Regions from separate parts of the Sporomusa termitida genome, predicted to be linked through region 2. Evidence: riboswitches for the same ligand, from Rfam matches in the RefSeq annotation. Region 2 holds a riboswitch; each other region holds the start of a gene.
The links. A riboswitch is a leader RNA that binds a small molecule or an ion and turns the genes downstream of it on or off. The one in region 2 is predicted to bind thiamine pyrophosphate.
Positions count from the first base shown of each region.

Region 1: linked by a shared signal. The riboswitch ahead of thiS (sulfur carrier protein ThiS) and the one ahead of thiT (energy-coupled thiamine transporter ThiT) in region 2 are both predicted to bind thiamine pyrophosphate.
Region 3: linked by a shared signal. The riboswitch ahead of thiC (phosphomethylpyrimidine synthase ThiC) and the one ahead of thiT (energy-coupled thiamine transporter ThiT) in region 2 are both predicted to bind thiamine pyrophosphate.

Region 1 covers NZ_CP036259.1:2,377,964-2,383,705, reverse strand. The annotation lists gene rpoD (RNA polymerase sigma factor RpoD) at 1-835, shown strand, start outside; tRNA gene SPTER_RS11110 (tRNA-Asn) at 896-971, shown strand; tRNA gene SPTER_RS11105 (tRNA-Ile) at 1,106-1,180, shown strand; tRNA gene SPTER_RS11100 (tRNA-Glu) at 1,206-1,280, shown strand; tRNA gene SPTER_RS11095 (tRNA-Val) at 1,442-1,517, shown strand; gene SPTER_RS11090 (tRNA (adenine(22)-N(1))-methyltransferase) at 1,594-2,283, shown strand; gene SPTER_RS11085 (Nif3-like dinuclear metal center hexameric protein) at 2,274-3,395, shown strand; TPP riboswitch at 3,476-3,586, shown strand; gene thiS (sulfur carrier protein ThiS) at 3,658-3,858, shown strand; gene SPTER_RS11075 (thiazole synthase) at 3,864-4,649, shown strand; gene thiH (2-iminoacetate synthase ThiH) at 4,682-5,742, shown strand, end outside.
Region 2 covers NZ_CP036259.1:1,230,315-1,236,056, forward strand. The annotation lists partial or broken gene SPTER_RS25245 (reverse transcriptase domain-containing protein) at 261-837, shown strand; gene SPTER_RS25250 (group II intron maturase-specific domain-containing protein) at 979-1,230, shown strand; gene fliB (flagellin lysine-N-methylase) at 1,435-2,544, shown strand; gene thiT (energy-coupled thiamine transporter ThiT) at 2,998-3,558, opposite strand; TPP riboswitch at 3,724-3,827, opposite strand; gene SPTER_RS05525 (thiamine diphosphokinase) at 3,898-4,617, opposite strand; gene SPTER_RS05530 (hypothetical protein) at 4,956-5,192, opposite strand; gene SPTER_RS05535 (hypothetical protein) at 5,358-5,537, opposite strand; gene SPTER_RS05540 (ASCH domain-containing protein) at 5,587-5,742, shown strand, end outside.
Region 3 covers NZ_CP036259.1:1,030,758-1,036,499, reverse strand. The annotation lists gene SPTER_RS04640 (pyruvate carboxylase) at 1-2,971, shown strand, start outside; TPP riboswitch at 3,015-3,113, shown strand; gene thiC (phosphomethylpyrimidine synthase ThiC) at 3,181-4,482, shown strand; gene SPTER_RS04630 (hypothetical protein) at 4,484-5,122, shown strand; gene SPTER_RS04625 (carbonic anhydrase) at 5,225-5,742, shown strand, end outside.

The sequences.
Region 1 (5,742 bases), 1.1 Mb from region 2:
AGGCATTAGTATTGATGACCCTGTGCGCATGTACCTTAAAGAGATAGGCCGGGTACCACTTTTAACTGCTGACGAGGAGATTAAACTGGCCAAACGTATGGAGCAAGGGGATGAGGAGGCTAAACGCCGTCTGGCTGAGGCAAACTTAAGGCTGGTAGTCAGTATTGCCAAACGTTATGTTGGGCGTGGTATGCTGTTTTTGGATCTGATTCAGGAAGGTAATCTTGGCTTAATCAAAGCAGTGGAGAAATTTGATTATAACAAGGGGTATAAGTTCAGTACCTATGCTACCTGGTGGATTCGGCAAGCAATAACCCGGGCAATTGCTGACCAGGCCCGAACGATTCGGATTCCTGTTCACATGGTTGAAACCATTAATAAACTCATCCGGGTATCACGGCAGCTTCTCCAGGAATTAGGCCGGGAGCCATCACCGGAAGAGGTTGCAAAAGCTATGGATGTCAGCGTGGAACGGGTACGGGAGATCATGAAAATAGCCCAGGAACCTGTATCTTTGGAGACGCCCATCGGTGAAGAAGAAGACTCTCACCTGGGAGATTTTATCGAAGACCAGGATGCACCGGCTCCGGCCGAAGCTGCTTCTTTTATGCTGCTTAAGGAACAGTTGGAAGAAGTCCTGGAAACACTGACACCGCGCGAAGAAAAGGTATTGCGCCTGCGTTTTGGTTTAGATGACGGCCGGGCCCGGACGCTGGAAGAAGTGGGACAATATTTTGGTGTTACCCGCGAACGTATCCGTCAGATTGAAGCCAAAGCGCTCAGAAAACTTCGCCATCCCAGCCGTAGTAAAAAGTTAAAGGATTTTCTGGAGTAAAACTAAATATTACTTGACGTAACCTGGACATTGCTTTATAATAGTCAACGTTGGCGATATTCCTCGATAGCTCAGTTGGTAGAGCAATCGGCTGTTAACCGATCGGTCGTAGGTTCGAGTCCTACTCGAGGAGCCAAAAGCAGAGTGCCAAGTTTTTAGGAGCAATAGCGACGCGGAAACTTGTGCGAATCGCTTAGTTCTGAGCGATAGCGAAGAACCTCCTATATATTAAAACAGGCTTTCTCCGGAAAACCTGTTTTAATATCTCTAGGGCCTATAGCTCAGCGGTAGAGCAGCCGGCTCATAACCGGCTGGTCCCTGGTTCGATCCCAGGTGGGCCCACCAACTTCCCGCATCCCACCTCTCAAATGGCCCGTTGGTCAAGCGGTTAAGACACCGCCCTTTCACGGCGGTAACAAGGGTTCGATTCCCTTACGGGTCACCATAAGCAGTGAACCAGGTTCTCACGAGTCGATAGACGAAATGAGAACCTGTGTGATAAGCAGAGAGCCAGATTTTTAGGAGCGCAGCGACGCGGGAATCTGTGCGAATCGCTTAGTTCTGAGCGTAGCGAAGAACCTCCTTTCTCGATATCAAAATTAACACGGGCGATTAGCTCAGCTGGGAGAGCGCCTGCCTTACAAGCAGGATGTCGGCAGTTCGATCCTGTCATCGCCCACCACAGCAAACCTGCGAAGTTAATTCGCAGGTTTTTTGCTACCTATCAGAATAACAATGATTTACCAGGAGGGCTGTATGTGAAATTAGGTCAGCGCTTACAAACGATTGCCGGCATGGTGCCAGCCGGTGTGACTATGGCCGATATTGGGACAGATCATGCCTATTTGCCCATCTATCTTGTGAAAGAGAAGATTGTGGCCAGGGCAATTGCCGGTGATGTTCATCACGGGCCGTATTTATCAGCCCAAAATGCGGTGGCGGCAGCGCAGCTGGAGCAATATATCTCGGTTCGACTGGGGAACGGCTTGGCGGTTCTTCAGCCGGGGGAGGCCGACGTCGTGGTCATTGCCGGTATGGGCGGAGCCAATATCATTGCAATCCTGCAAGCCTGTCCGGATATAACCAGCCTGGTACAACGCCTTATCTTACAGCCAATGATTGCCGCCGCTCCGGTCCGCCTGTGGCTGCATACCCAGGGCTGGCAGATTGTTGACGAGCAGCTGGTGCAGGAAGAAGGGAAGCTATACCAGATTATCGCGGCCGAACCTGGTGCAGGCCCTCTTGATGATCAGTCCCTTTATGAGATCGGACCACGGCTCTGGCAGTCCAGGCATCCGTTATTGCGGCTGCATATTAATGAACTGATCAGCCAGCGGCGCGCCGTGCTTCTGGCTATGGGCGGGAGTGACGACGCCGTAAAATCTGCTAAATACCGGGAATATACCCGTAAGCTTAACGCGTTGGAGGAAAAGCTGTTATGTCTGTAATTTGCCGTGATATTTTAAAAGAGCTGGAAAAGCTGGCGCCCCGGCATCTGGCTGAACCCTGGGATAATGTCGGGCTGTTGCTTGGTGATCCTGCGCAACCGATACAGAAAATAATAGTAGCCTTAGATGTGGATCAGCCCCTTGTTAATGAGGCTATTACCACCGGCGCTGACCTGATTATCGCTCATCATCCGCTGATCTTCAAAGGCCTTACCCGTATCCGTACAGATTGCCCGCAGGGAAAGCTGCTGGCTGACCTGATTAAAGCCGGCATCGCTGTATATGCCGCACATACTAACCTGGACAGTGCCCGCGGCGGGGTTAATGATGTATTAGCGCAAAAATTAGCCTTAAAAGAAGTCCGGCCGCTAACTAATGTCTATCAGGAGCAATTGTATAAATTAGCTGTGTATGTGCCTGCTACCCATGTTGACCAAGTTCGAAACTCAATCACAGCCGCAGGGGCCGGGCATATCGGCAATTACAGCCACTGCACTTTTCAAACCCCGGGTACAGGGACCTTTTTACCATTAGCTGATGCCCAGCCTTTCCTCGGCCATCAGGGAACACTGGAATTTGTCGACGAAAGCCGCCTGGAAACTGTATTTCCGGCAGCTTTGCGTTCGCAGATCATTACTGCTATGCTGGCAGCTCACCCGTATGAGGAAGTGGCCTATGACGAATATCAGCTGCTAAATAAAGGTGAGACTTATGGCCTGGGGCGGGTGGGCTGCCTGGCTGCACCCATGGGGCTTGAACAATTTATCAGACAGGTAAAAACGGCATTACATATTAATTCTGTCAAAGTGGCCGGCGCTGATGCTGAACAAATGATCTCCAGGGTTGCCGTATGCGGCGGCAGCGGCGCCAGTCTGATTAACCAGGCCGTTAATGCTGGGGCTCACATCCTGGTTACCGGTGATGTAAAATATCATGAGGCCCAGCAGGCCGTCGCAGAAGGTCTGACTATTATCGATGCCGGGCATTTTGCCACCGAACAGCCGGTAGTCGGCTTGGTGGCAGACTATTTAACGCACTGTGCCCAAAAAAACCTTTGGAAGATTACAGTTATTGGCAATAATGCCAATAAAGACGTGTTTACAGTCTGTTAGAGCTGTTTAGCCGGTATTTTGCCCGAGAAAAGGGTTTGACGGTTTGCCTAATTCTGGTATACAATGAATACAGATAAATATTAGTTGGCCGAGGGAGCTCATGTTATGGGCTGAGAGTGAAACTATTAAGTTTCTTACCTCCATTACCTGATCGGGATAATACCTGCGGAGGGAGGTCGTGTGTAATTTGTGTAATTGTGCGCGTCACTACCCGGTAGGGGGAGACGTGCTTTTTTATTATTATGAAGGAGGCGGAGGCCCTGTGAGATTAACGGTAAATGGCAAAGACCTGCAGATGCCGGTCGGTGTTACCATTGCTGAGCTGGTTGGTAAGCAAGGATTTAATCCTGAAGTCATTGTAATTGAGCATAACCAGCAAATAGTTAAAAAGGAAGAATGGCAGGCAACTGTTTTACAACCCGAAGACTGTCTCGAAGTGGTCACTTTTGTAGGAGGAGGCTGAGTGTAATGGCGAAAAACTTGGCGGGAGATATCTTAACTGTCGGTGGCAAAGCATTAACCAGCCGGTTATTTTTAGGAACAGGCAAATTTGCCAATAACCGGCTTATTCCAGAGGTCGTGAGCGCTTCCGGTTCTCAGGTGATAACGGTTGCGGTACGGCGGATTGACCCGGAATATAAAGAAGAAAACATAGTTGACTACATTCCGGACACCTGTATCGTAATGCCGAATACCTCCGGCGCCAGAAATGCGGAAGAGGCTGTCCGCATTGCCCGGTTAGCCAGAGCCGCCGGGTGCGGCAACTGGATTAAAATTGAAGTGATTTCTGATAACCGCTATTTGCTCCCTGACAATATTGAGACAATTAAAGCTACTGAAATTTTAGCGGCCGAAGGTTTTGTTGTACTCCCCTATATGAGTCCTGATTTAATGGCGGCAAAACGCCTGGCGGCAGCGGGGGCCGCCGCTGTTATGCCGCTGGGAGCGCCTATTGGTACGAACCGTGGTCTTAAGACCAAAGAAATGGTAAAAATCCTGATTGAAGAAGTGTCTTTGCCGGTTATTGTTGATGCCGGGATCGGCCGGCCCTCCGAGGCTGCCGAAGCTATGGAAATGGGGGCGGCGGCAGTGCTTGTAAATACGGCGGTGGCAACAGCCTATAATCCGGTTGCCATGGCGGCAGCCTTTGGCCTGGCTGTTGCGGCCGGGCGCAAGGCCTATCTCGCCGGTCCGGGGGCGGTCCAGGGCTATGCCGCCGCTTCGTCGCCCTTGACGGGTTTTCTCCACGAATAACTGCAGCACATGGTGCAAGAAGGAGGTATATTGTGAGTGTTTATGACGAACTGTTAAAATACCGGGATTTAGATTTCGCAGCCGTTTTCGAACAGGTCACTGATGATGATATTCAAAGGGTTATCAGTAAAGACCGGTTAACTGTATTTGATTATCTGACACTACTATCGCCTAAAGCCGAACGGCAGCTTGAGGCTATGGCCCAGCAGGCACACCGTCTTACTGTGCAGCAGTTTGGCCATACGATTTTACTCTATACACCGCTATATCTGGCTAATTACTGTGTTAATCAGTGTGTATACTGCGGTTTTCATGCCCATAACGCGATTGAAAGAAAAAAACTAACCCTGGATCAGGTCCGGGCTGAAGCGGCGGCCATTGCTGCCACCGGTTTAAAGCATATCCTGATTCTTACTGGCGAGTCACGGCACCATTCTTCTGTAGGCTACATTAAAGACTGTGTCCGGATATTAAAAGACTATTTTACCTCTATTAGTATTGAGATATATCCTCTCAGTACCGATGAGTACAGTGAGCTTGCCGCGGCCGGGGTGGACGGCATGACCATTTACCAGGAAACCTATCATGAGGCAAACTATGCCGAATTACATCCTGCCGGACCCAAACGGGACTACCGTTACCGCCTTGATGCCCCGGAGCGGGCCTGCCAGGCCGCTATGCGTGCTGTTAACATCGGGGCGTTGCTGGGCCTTAGTGATTGGCGCCAGGAGGCATTTCTGACAGGGGTACATGCCGATTACCTGCAGCGAAACTACCTCGATGTTGAGATTAGCATGTCGCCGCCGCGGATGCGGCCTCATGTCGGCGGTTTTCCGCCCCGGGTCATTGTCAGTGACAAAAATTTAGTGCAGTATGTTCTGGCGTTCCGGTTGTTTATGCCGCGTGGGGGGATAACACTATCAACACGGGAGAGCGCTGCCTTGCGTAATAATATGCTCAAACTCGGCATTACCAAAATGTCAGCCGGGTCCTGCACCGCCGTGGGCGGGCACTCGGAAGAAGCTGCTGTCGGCCAGTTTGAAATATCTGACGAACGCAGCGTCGCGGAGATGGCAGCTATGCTGTATGCCCG
Region 2 (5,742 bases):
TTGAAAATTGGTCAACCAATAGGGAGGAACTAATGGACAAAACAAAATCGTTTGTAATTCCCCGAGAAGCAGTAAAACAAGCATACGAACAGGTAAAAGCGAACAAGGGGTCAGCCGGTGTTGATGGGCAATCCATAGAAGGATTTGAAGAAAACCTGGCAGATAACCTGTATAAGCTGTGGAACAGAATGTCCTCTGGAAGCTACTTTCCACCGCCAGTCAGAGCGGTAGAAATACCGAAAAAGAGTGGCGGGAAAAGAATGCTAGGAATACCGAGTGTAAGCGACAGAATAGCACAAATGGTCGTGAAAATATACTTGGAACCCATGGTAGAACCACATTTCTGTCAGGATTCGTATGGCTACAGACCAGGGAAATCGGCTATAGATGCAATAGCGATAACCAGACAGAGATGTTGGAAATACGATTGGGTATTGGAGTATGATATCAAGGCATTATTTGACGCGATAGACCATGAGCTACTCATGCGGGCAGTAACGAGACATACGGATTGTAAGTGGATAATATTGTACATCAGGAGATGGTTAGCAAGCCCATTGGAAAACAGCAGATGGAAAAATAATGGTGAGAAAAGCGGGAACGCCACAAGGCGGGGTAATTAGTCCGGTACTAGCGAACCTATTTTTGCATTATGCATTTGATAAATGGATGGCGCGAAACAATCCACAAAATCCATGGGCAAGATATGCAGATGATGGAATAATCCACTGCAAAACCAAAGAAGAGGCAGAAAAGCTACTCGGTAAACTAGACCAGCGATTCAGAGAATGCGGACTTGAACTTCATCCAGATAAGACGAAGATTATTTATTGCAAAGACAATAAACGTACAGGGAATAATCAGGAAACAACATTCGATTTTCTAGGATACACCTTTCGGCCAAGAAGCGCTCAAACAAGAGAGGGAGAGCGGTTTCTTAACTTTTTACCAGCAGTCAGCAGGAAAGCAAGCAAAGCCATGCATCAGACGATACGCGGGTGGAAACTTCACCGGAAAACCGATAAAGAACTTGCGGATATAGCCAAAGTAGTAAATCCAGTAATTAGAGGCTGGGTTAACTACTATGGCCGCTTCTACAGGTCTGCGATGTATCCAATCCTGCGAAAATTAAACCAGGGCTTAATTAGATGGGTAACAAAGAAGTACAAGCGAGTCAATGGCCGCCCAAAGCAAGCGCAAAACTGGTTGGCAAAAAATAGCGCAGTGTGAACCTAGTCTTTTTAGCCACTGGCAAATGGGAATTATTCCAATGATTAGATGATGGGAGCCGTATGAGTCGAGAGGCTCAAGTACGGTTCTGAGAGAGCCTGGGGGTGGAACTCCTCCGGGCTACTTACCCCTGTGTCCCTGTCTCTGTGTTATAATGACAATGGATGGTTGTGTATGTTTGGGCGCAGATACAGAGGAGGAACTATGATTGGTTCGCATGTTAGAGCCTTCAGGTGCCGTGCCTGCGGCTACTGTTGTTATAGAAATAAAGTATGGGATTCCTATCTTGAATTGGATGAAGTCACTTTTGAAAAAATAACCAACGAGGGCATGGACGATATTAAAAGCAATATAATTACAAGCCAAAATCAGGTAAGACAGTTGAAATGTACTGGCAATCAATGTTCATTTTTAAATAAAAATAATTTATGCGATATAAATTTGCAGTATGGTTACGAGTATTTGCCTGACGCCTGTAAAACCTATCCGCGAATCATCGGCTTAAGTACACGGGGAATTGAAGCTTCGCTAATCTTTGTTTGCCGTGAAGCCATTAAAACAATTATCAGCCAAAATAAAATCACTTTCAGTGACGAGAAGATTAAGGGGTTAATACATCCCAATATTTATCACTACGAACTTTCCTCTACAGATGAATATGACATACAACGCATAAAACAATACTTTGAGTTTTTACCGAGGGCCATAAACGGCTTGCAAAATAGATGCCTGTCATTAAAAAAACGTTTACTCATTCTCGGTGAAGAATCCCTGCGCATGAGTGAATATACCGAAACTATAAATTTCTCAGAACCGAGTCTAAAGGATTCCTTAGGAATCTTGCACGAAATTATTATCAGTAGAACATATGAAGCAGATAATGATTATACCGAACAATACATCGATAGCCTACGGAAAATTCGTTCCATTATAGATGATAAAACTTTTTCCTTGGCGGCATTCAAAAATACTAAGGAAACGTTTATTGGTAGAGAATATGACCAATATGCCTATATATTAGAGAACTATTTAGTTAACTTTATGACTACTAACATATATTTTTTTAATGGCTCGGCCTTTGGTTATATTATGCTGATGATTCTATTATCTTCAATTCAGTTATTTATGGCCGGCTATGCTGCGTTTTATAGGCGTACCCTGGATGAAGAAATAATAATATTAGCCATTCAAAATGTAGATACGGCATTCTTTGGCCATATTAATTGGTTTTCGAATAAAATAACTGATATTATCAAACAGCACGGCCTTTCTACTTCTACCAAAATGGCCGTAGTGCTAGGACAAGTATTGTAATTCTTTCGGACGCAGACTAGTACTTCGTCTCCCTCAAAACCAAGGATAGTTTGCGCAGCTTTTCCCGCACTGCTGCGTTGTCGTCACCTTACCTGTGTCCGATAGGCGCGGCCCGCGCAAGTAATAAGAGACCCATCACCTACCGGCCTTATTAAAGCAGATCTTACTGAATCAGTTAGCGTCCTCCGCCTCGCCTTGCAAAAAATCCCCGCGAATTCTTTTACGCTTTCAATGTAGTCAGACCACTAGCGCCTCCGCCTGATATTATATATTAAACCAGGTGGAGGCTTTGGTTTACGAAAGTGACAAATGAAACGAGTGCCCCCCTGTCCCCGCGTTTGTTCCCGCGGTAATTGTATTTTTCGCCAACAAGCGAAAACAATAGCCTGTGTCCGTGTAATAAAAACTGTCCCTCCGGCCGAGGGACAGTACGAAGTTTATATATGAATCAGGTTATACTTTCGTATCTTTAACATGGTCGCTAACCAGTGACTGCCGCCTAATGGTCATTTCAATCCGTTCAATAGGCAGCATTCGTATGATGATTACGCAAATAATGCATTCCATACTTAGATAGCTTGCATTAAATAAGAAGGAATACAGATATGGCGATACCGTCGGCGGCGCATAACTGGCAAAAAACACGATCCCGGAAATATAATGGAATATAAACCGGCCTATAATACCGACGGCGGTTCCCGCCAGATACCGGCCTTTGAAATATCCTGCCAGCCCTAAAGCCATAAAGGGCAGCGGATAGTCAAACAACACCTGGACCGGGTGCAGGATAAAGGGATCCTGGATCAAATTAATCAAGCCAAATAAAAACCCGGTAAGATACCCAACCTCAGGCCCGTAAAAGAAGGCCATAAGCAGGATCGGGATCATACTGCCAAGAGTTACGCTGCCTCCCTGCGGCATATGGTATAGCTTAAACGCGTGCAGGATGGCGGCCAGAGCCAGCGCCAGCCCGATATGGGACATCAGCCTGGCGTTGAATGTTACCTGCTTCATTCTCAGCAGCGCTACGACTAACAAAATGACTCCTCCCAACGTCAATAGTGTAGTCGGGCTTGCTGCAATCGTTGCTATGTTGTCCGGCAAGTTGCCTTTCATACCTCGTACCCCCATTTTGAAAATAATTTTAAGCCGCAGGCCTTTGCTGGACTGCGGCTTTCCTATTGCGTCAAGTCGCTTCCCTACGCTGGCATTACCCAGGTCAGGTTAAGGGTTAATGAAATCTGATTTCATCTCTCAGCCCGTAGGCACCCCTAGCACATTTGGTATTTTATTCCATTATAACATTATTTTGTTTAACCGACAAGTAATTTATAAGTTTTGTAAGTTTTGTTCTTATTTATCATGCTGCCATTGTAGATAAATGCCCAACAAGCCTGCCGTCACCGCTACCGTTACTTCCTGGCAATCGCCCAGTGGCTGGTTACTAATTGCGTAGGGCAGATTCCGCTGGAGTTCGGTTTTTTGCAAAGGCCAGCGCACACCGTCAATCGTAACCCCTAAGCAGCAGTCTGACAGGGAAATCAGGGATATGATGTCAGGCATAGCATCAGCTTTGATTCTTACTGTATCCTGGTCTGCGATAAAAAACAAGACTTCAGACTCATCGGCGGCAATACCTTTGCCGCCAAGTGCTTCCCAACCGGCTAAGGATTGGATGTTGCTAAAAGCATGGTCAAACCGTCCGCCCCAGACACCGGTGACAACGGCAGTGGCCGGACCGTGCATATCCCGGGCTCGAAGTAAAGCCAGCTGAAAATCGGTATAATCCTTATCGGCAGGATAGACCTCCACCGGGACGCCCAGGCTCTTACCCCAGGTCCACGCCGCCGGGCTGGCGCTGTCGCCGTCACCGATGATCCGTGCCGGTGTTATACCGGCTTGACGGCAAATCTGGATACCGCTGTCAATACACCATAAAGGAGCCTTTGTTGCTATCTTTAGAAACCACTCTGCGGCCGGCGGTCTGCCGCCTGCCGCCATTAACAGCATTGCCGCCGGCAGCGGTTTCCTAAATACAAGCTCAGCCTGCGGCAGCATTACACTATAGCTCATGTTTACACCTGTCCCAATTCCCATACTCTAGATTATTTACTTCACCCTCTCTGCTTTATTATCCTCTTTGCCCTGATAAGCATTTAAAGACAACTCCCCTATTGCCGCGTACCTATGGCACCGACAAGGTAAAGGGCTGGACTTTTTTATATGCAACAGCGCCGGACAAAAATATCCTCCTAGTTTTGACAGGACAATATATTGGTTCTCTGTCCCGGGTTGGCCGTGTTTGGGGACAGATTCCGCAGGTCATCAGCCAATTCCTGCGTTTGGTCGCAAATGTATGTTGTGATTATCAGCAAGCAGCTAGTATTATAAACGTTTGTTCCAAATTACATTCAACCTGTTTGTATAAAACAATGAAGGTGAAATAAATAAAATCCGCTGTATCCATAATCATCGGAATAACAGCGGATTTTTTGTTTTTCTTTATGACGCATATAGTCGTTTTTGCGGTCGACCCAGATAGGCGCCAGTTTTACTGCGGGAGTCATGGCCCGATTAGGTTTACCGGCAATCTTTAAAGTGTTTGGATTAATGGTTCCACATTTAATTATTCTTTTCTTTTTGGACATGGATGCACCTCCTATACTGATACCATTATAATCTAATAGCGATCTATTGGCAAATTGTCCAATATTGTATTGGCACAAATAAAGGATTACGAGTTGCAAAGCGAATATACTGCCGGAAGGCTGCTTTTGATATAAAAAGAAATACCGCCTTTAGGCGGTATAGCGTCATTTTTCTTTCGGTATTTGTGGCATATTGATCGAATTCACTTCTTTGGCACTTTCCTGGTTAGAAACCTCTTTAGGATCACCAAGGGTAACACGGGGAGAATTGCCGGTTTTTTTGCTTTGATATAGATCGCTCATCATGCACCTCTTTTGAGTAATGGTTGAAGTTAGTTTTTCCATGAATAAGATAAGCCATACTCGCAGTAATAATTGAATTGGAGGGAGAACAATGAAAGCCATAACAATCCTGGAGCCGTGGGCAAGCCTAATTGCCTGCGGCGCGAAACAGATCGAGACACGGAACTGGTCGACTAAGTACCGGGGGCGGATTGCGATTCACGCAGGGAAGGAAACGAAGAGGGCGTTTTATAGCCTGCCTATTATT
Region 3 (5,742 bases), 200 kb from region 2:
TAAGGCAATTTTAGGCGGCGGCGGCCGCGGAATGAGGATTGTCCGGACGGCCGCGGCGCTTGAAGAATCCTATATGCGCGCCAAATCGGAAGCCAAAGCCTCGTTTGGCGATGATCAGATTTACCTTGAGCGCCTGCTGGAGTTTCCCAAGCATATTGAGGTTCAGATCCTGGGGGACCGGCACGGCAATATCATTCATCTCTATGAGCGGGACTGTTCCGTGCAACGGCGCCATCAGAAAGTTATTGAGATCGCTCCCAGCATCTCCCTCGCCGACGAACTGCGCCATGCTATCTGCAATGCGGCCGTCAAGCTGATGAAAGCAGTTAATTATGTCAGTGCCGGCACGGTTGAGTTTTTGGTTACACCGGACGAGCAATTTTATTTTATCGAGGTTAATCCCCGTATCCAGGTAGAACACACGATTACCGAAATGATCACCGGCATTGACATCGTTCAGTCTCAGCTGTATATTGCCGACGGGGCCCGTTTGAGCGACGAGAATATCGGCATTCCCAGCCAGGCTTCCATAACCTGCAACGGCCATGCCATTCAGTGCCGGGTAACGACAGAAGATCCGGCGAACCAGTTTATGCCCGACACCGGCAAAATAACAGCCTACCGCAGCGGCGGCGGCTTTGGGGTACGCCTGGATGCCGGCAATGCCTATGCCGGCTCCGTTATCACCCCGTATTACGATTCACTGCTGGTCAAGGTCTCCACCTCGGGTCTCACCCATAAAAGCGCAATCGCGAAAATGAAGCGCTGCCTGCATGAGTTCCGCATCCGCGGCATCAAATCCAACATCCCTTTTCTCTATAATGTAGTCAATCATCCTGACTTTCTGAGCGGTCATTATTACACCACCTTTATCGATACCACCCCTGAACTCTTTGTCTTTCCTATCCCGCAGGACCGAGGGACTAAGCTGCTTAAGTACCTGGCCGAAACAACAGTTAACGGCTTTGAGGGACTGCCTAAGCGTGCCAAGCCTGGGTTCCCGCCGCTGAGACTGCCACTAACGCCCCCGGGCCCGCTGCCTGATGGCACCAAACAAATTCTGGATCAGCGCGGACCAGATGGGCTAATGGCCTGGGTTAGAGAACAAAAAGAGGTATTATTAACCGACACCACCCTGCGTGACGCCCACCAGTCGCTGCTTGCCACCCGGATGCGTACCTATGACATGCTGAAGGTTATTTCACCTACCGCCCATATGCTGCCAAATCTTTTTTCGCTGGAAATGTGGGGGGGAGCCACCTTTGATGTTGCCTACAGGTTTCTCAAGGAAGATCCCTGGCAGCGTCTGGCGGAGCTGAGAAAACGCACGCCTAATATTTTATTGCAAATGCTGCTGCGCGGCTCAAACGCGGTGGGTTATACCAGTTACCCCGACAATGTCATTCGCGCTTTTGTGGCTCACGCCGCCGAAGCCGGCATCGACGTATTCCGGATTTTTGACAGCCTCAACTGGCTGGCCGGTATGACGGCTTCCATTGACGCCGTGCGGCAGTCCGGCAAAGTGGCCGAAGTGGCGATCTGCTATGCCGGCGATATCCTGGACCCGGCCCGGACTAAATACGATTTAAACTACTATGTAAATATGGCCAAAGATATTGAAAAGGCCGGCGCGCATATGCTGTGCATCAAAGATATGGCCGGCTTACTAAAACCGGAGGCGGCCTACCGCTTAGTTTCCGCCCTGAAAGATACTGTGGAAATCCCGATTCACCTGCATATGCATGATACCAGCGGCAATGCCATTTATGCCTACGCCCGGGCCATTGACGCCGGCGTAGACATTGTCGACACGGCGGTCTCCTCGTTGTCCGGCATGTCGTCACAGCCAAGCGGCAACAGCCTGTATTACGCTTTACAGGGACATTCGCGGCAGCCTGTTGTCGATATCGGGAGAATGAATGAATTATCCCATTACTGGGAAGATGTCCGCGCCTATTACAAAGATTTTGAAAGCAGCCTCTTCTTTCCCAATCCGGAGGTGTACCAGCACGAAATGCCGGGCGGCCAGTATAGCAACCTGCGGCAGCAGGCCAAATCACTGGGCCTGGAAAGCCAGTGGGATAAGGTTAAAGAGGCCTACCGTCAGGTAAATGATATGTTTGGGGATATTGTGAAAGTAACCCCCTCCTCTAAAATCGTCGGTGACATGGCCTTGTTTATGGTGGAAAACAGCCTGACAGAGGATGCGATTTATGAAACAGGCGACACCCTGGATTTCCCTAACTCGGTTGTGGAATTCTTTTCCGGTCAAATCGGTCAGCCGTACCAGGGTTTCCCCAAAGAGCTGCAGCGCATCATCCTGAAAGGGAAGAAGCCGTTAACCAGGCGTCCTGGTGAATTGCTGGAACCGGCCAACTTTACTGAAATCAGGGATACCCTGGCAGGCACCCTGCAGCGTCCGGTTACCACTGCCGATGTGCTGGCTTATTCCCTGTATCCGAAAGTATTCTCCGACTGGGCCGGCTTTATCAATAGCTATGGGGAAGTAGCCATGCTCGATACACCCACCTTCTTCCACGGTTTAAAACCCAGAGAGGAAATCAGGGTCGATATTGAGGAAGGAAAAACGCTTGTCGTTAAGTTTATCTCGTTTGAGGAACCACTGCCGGACGGCACGCGGGTTGTTAATTTTGAACTCAACGGCTTACCCCGGGAAGTTATTGTCAAGGATAAGAATATTAAAACGGTTGTCATTTCCCGTATTAAAGCGGAAAAAGACAATCCTAATCAGCTTGGTGCCTCCATGACCGGGAAAGCGGTCAAAGTAATGGTCGAAAAAGGCGATCATGTAAAAAAAGGAGATCCCCTGGTCGTTACCGAAGCTATGAAAATGGAAACAACGATCCAGGCTCCTTTTGACGGCATCATCAAAGAACTGTACGTTAAACCGCAGGATCCTGTGGAAACAGGCGACCTGCTGGTCGAGCTGCTGAAAACGGTAAAAGCCTAACCTGCCAGTACTGTCTGATAAGACAGCATGTTCATTGTTACTTAGTTATAGCTAGGGGTGCCCAACGGCTGAGAGGACTAAAACTCCAACCCTCGAACCTGATGTGGTTAGTACCACCGTAGGAAAGCTTTTCAATGTCAAATTAAAGAAGCTTGCCTACCCTCACCTTTGCCTATAGCTAAAATATAATTACAGAGGAAGGGGAAAAGATTATGTACACAACTCAAATGGATGCCGCCAAACGGGGCATCCTCACCGACCAGCTGCGTATTGTAGCCCGGGAGGAACAGCTTGAGCCCGAGCTGCTGCGTGCATTAGTGGCAAGCGGCAGGGTTGTTATCCCTGCAAACCGTCATCATACCAGCCTTCATCCCATGGGCGTCGGCGAAAAACTCCGCACGAAAATCAATGTCAACCTCGGGGTTTCCAAAGACTGTTATGATATTGAGCTTGAATTGCAAAAAGCTCGAAAAGCCATTGAATTGAAGGCCGAAGCCATCATGGACCTAAGCTGTTATGGCAAAACCCGCGAATTCCGGCGCCGGCTGATAGAAACCTCGCCGGTCATGATCGGCACTGTACCGATGTATGACGCTGTCGGCATGCTTGACAAAGATTTAAAAGATATTTCTGTCGATGAATTCTTTTCCGTTGTTGAACGTCATGCTGAAGATGGTGTGGATTTTATGACAATCCACTGTGGTATGAACCTGAAAACAGCCGCACGGGTGAAACAGAACAAACGGCTGACCAATATTGTTTCCCGCGGCGGTTCATTACTGTTTGCCTGGATGGAGCTTAACAACCGGGAGAATCCCTTCTATGAGTATTATGACCGCCTGCTGGATATCTGCGAGCAATATGATGTCACTTTGAGCCTGGGGGACGCCTGCCGGCCCGGTTCCATCCAGGATGCAACCGATGCTGCCCAGATTGAAGAGCTTATTACCCTTGGTGAATTAACCAAGCGCGCCTGGGCCCGGAATGTGCAGGTGATGATTGAAGGCCCCGGGCATATGGCTATTAATGAAATTGCCGCCAATATGCTGTTGGAAAAAAGGCTCTGTCATGGCGCCCCCTTTTATGTTTTGGGTCCGCTGGTCACTGATATTGCTCCCGGTTACGATCATATCACCAGTGCAATTGGCGGCGCAATCGCCGCTGCCAATGGGGCAGACTTCCTTTGCTACGTAACACCGGCCGAGCACCTGCGCCTACCCAATTTGGATGACATGAAAGAAGGGATTATTGCCTCCCGGATAGCTGCTCACGCCGCCGATATCGCTAAAGGAATTCCCGGTGCCCGCACCTGGGATAATCAGATGAGCGCCGCCCGGGCTGATGTAGACTTCCCCCGGATGATTGAACTGGCTATCGACCCGGAAAAAGCCGGCAGATACCGGGCGGAGTCACAACCGGAGTGTGAAGATACCTGTACAATGTGCGGCAAAATGTGCCCCATGAAAAATATGAAAAAAATCCTTAACGGGGAAGACCTGAGCATCGCCTAATATGAATACACATATGACATCTGTTTCAGAACCTGCACTATTGCAGGAATTAATCGATTTCTATCGTTCGAAACTGTTGTTTACATGTGATAAATATACTGTGGACGATGAACGCAGTCAATTTTTCAAAAGAATACTTCAAATACTTACCTGCTGCCGGCCGGGTTCTCATCTGCACGAGCAGAATTTCCGCTGGTTTATCACCTTCATCGTTTTCCAGCCAGCCTTTGACTGTATTGGCCACCTGCTGAACAGCTTACCCCAAGACCAGCCAGGATCACAAGCGGAAACAGAAAACCTGCCTCTCGGCAGGATCTACCGGGGGTTATGGAAGCAGGGTAGACTGACTGACCACACCCGCGCCTTTGACTTGTTAGATACCATGCATACAAGCTTACTCCGCCAGCAAACCAACCTTGCGGAAAGCGGCCATGTTGCCCTGACAGGTTACCGCGGTCAGCATTATATCACCACCTACGGGTACACTGCCGAATTAATTAACCCCATCCTGCTGTTTACAATTTTAAAAGATATCGGCAACTTAGTCCCTCTCCTGCCAGTAAAACCCCAAACTAGTCTTCACCAAGCGCAACAAGCAACTTTTTTTGCCGGATCTGGCCGCAGATCATCTGCGCTGTAGGATCTCTTAGTGGTACCGCTACAAGTAAGCACCTTTTACTTGTAACGGTACCGCTTTTATTATCCGGAACCCAAACTAAAACTATAAGAAGGGGATGTTTTTATGGATGCTTATCAAGCCCTGGAGAAACTAATCGCCGGCAACAAGCGCTATGTAACCGAAAGATATGCCAAGCCTGACATTGGCTATAAAAAACGGCTGGAGCTGACCCAAGGACAGCAGCCCTTTGCCATAATTCTGGGCTGCGCAGATTCACGCATCCCCCCGGAAATCATTTTCGATCAGGGGCTCGGGGATTTGTTTGTTGTCAGGACCGCCGGCCAGGTGGTGGACACAGTTGTTTTAGGCAGCCTTGAATATGCCGTTGAGCTTCTGGCAGTACGGCTGATCTTAATCCTGGGACATCAGGACTGCGGTGCGGTTAAAGCTGCCCTGACCGGGGCCGAGGCTCCATCCCATCTTTGCTCAATCCTGCAGGCTATCGTCCCGGCCGTTGAAAGCGCCAAACACTGTACAGGTGAACTGCTGCCAAATGCAATCAGGGCTAACATAGACTTTAACATTGACAAATTAAAGTCAGCCAGCCCTGTTCTCAGAAAAGCAATTACTGCCAAAGGTCT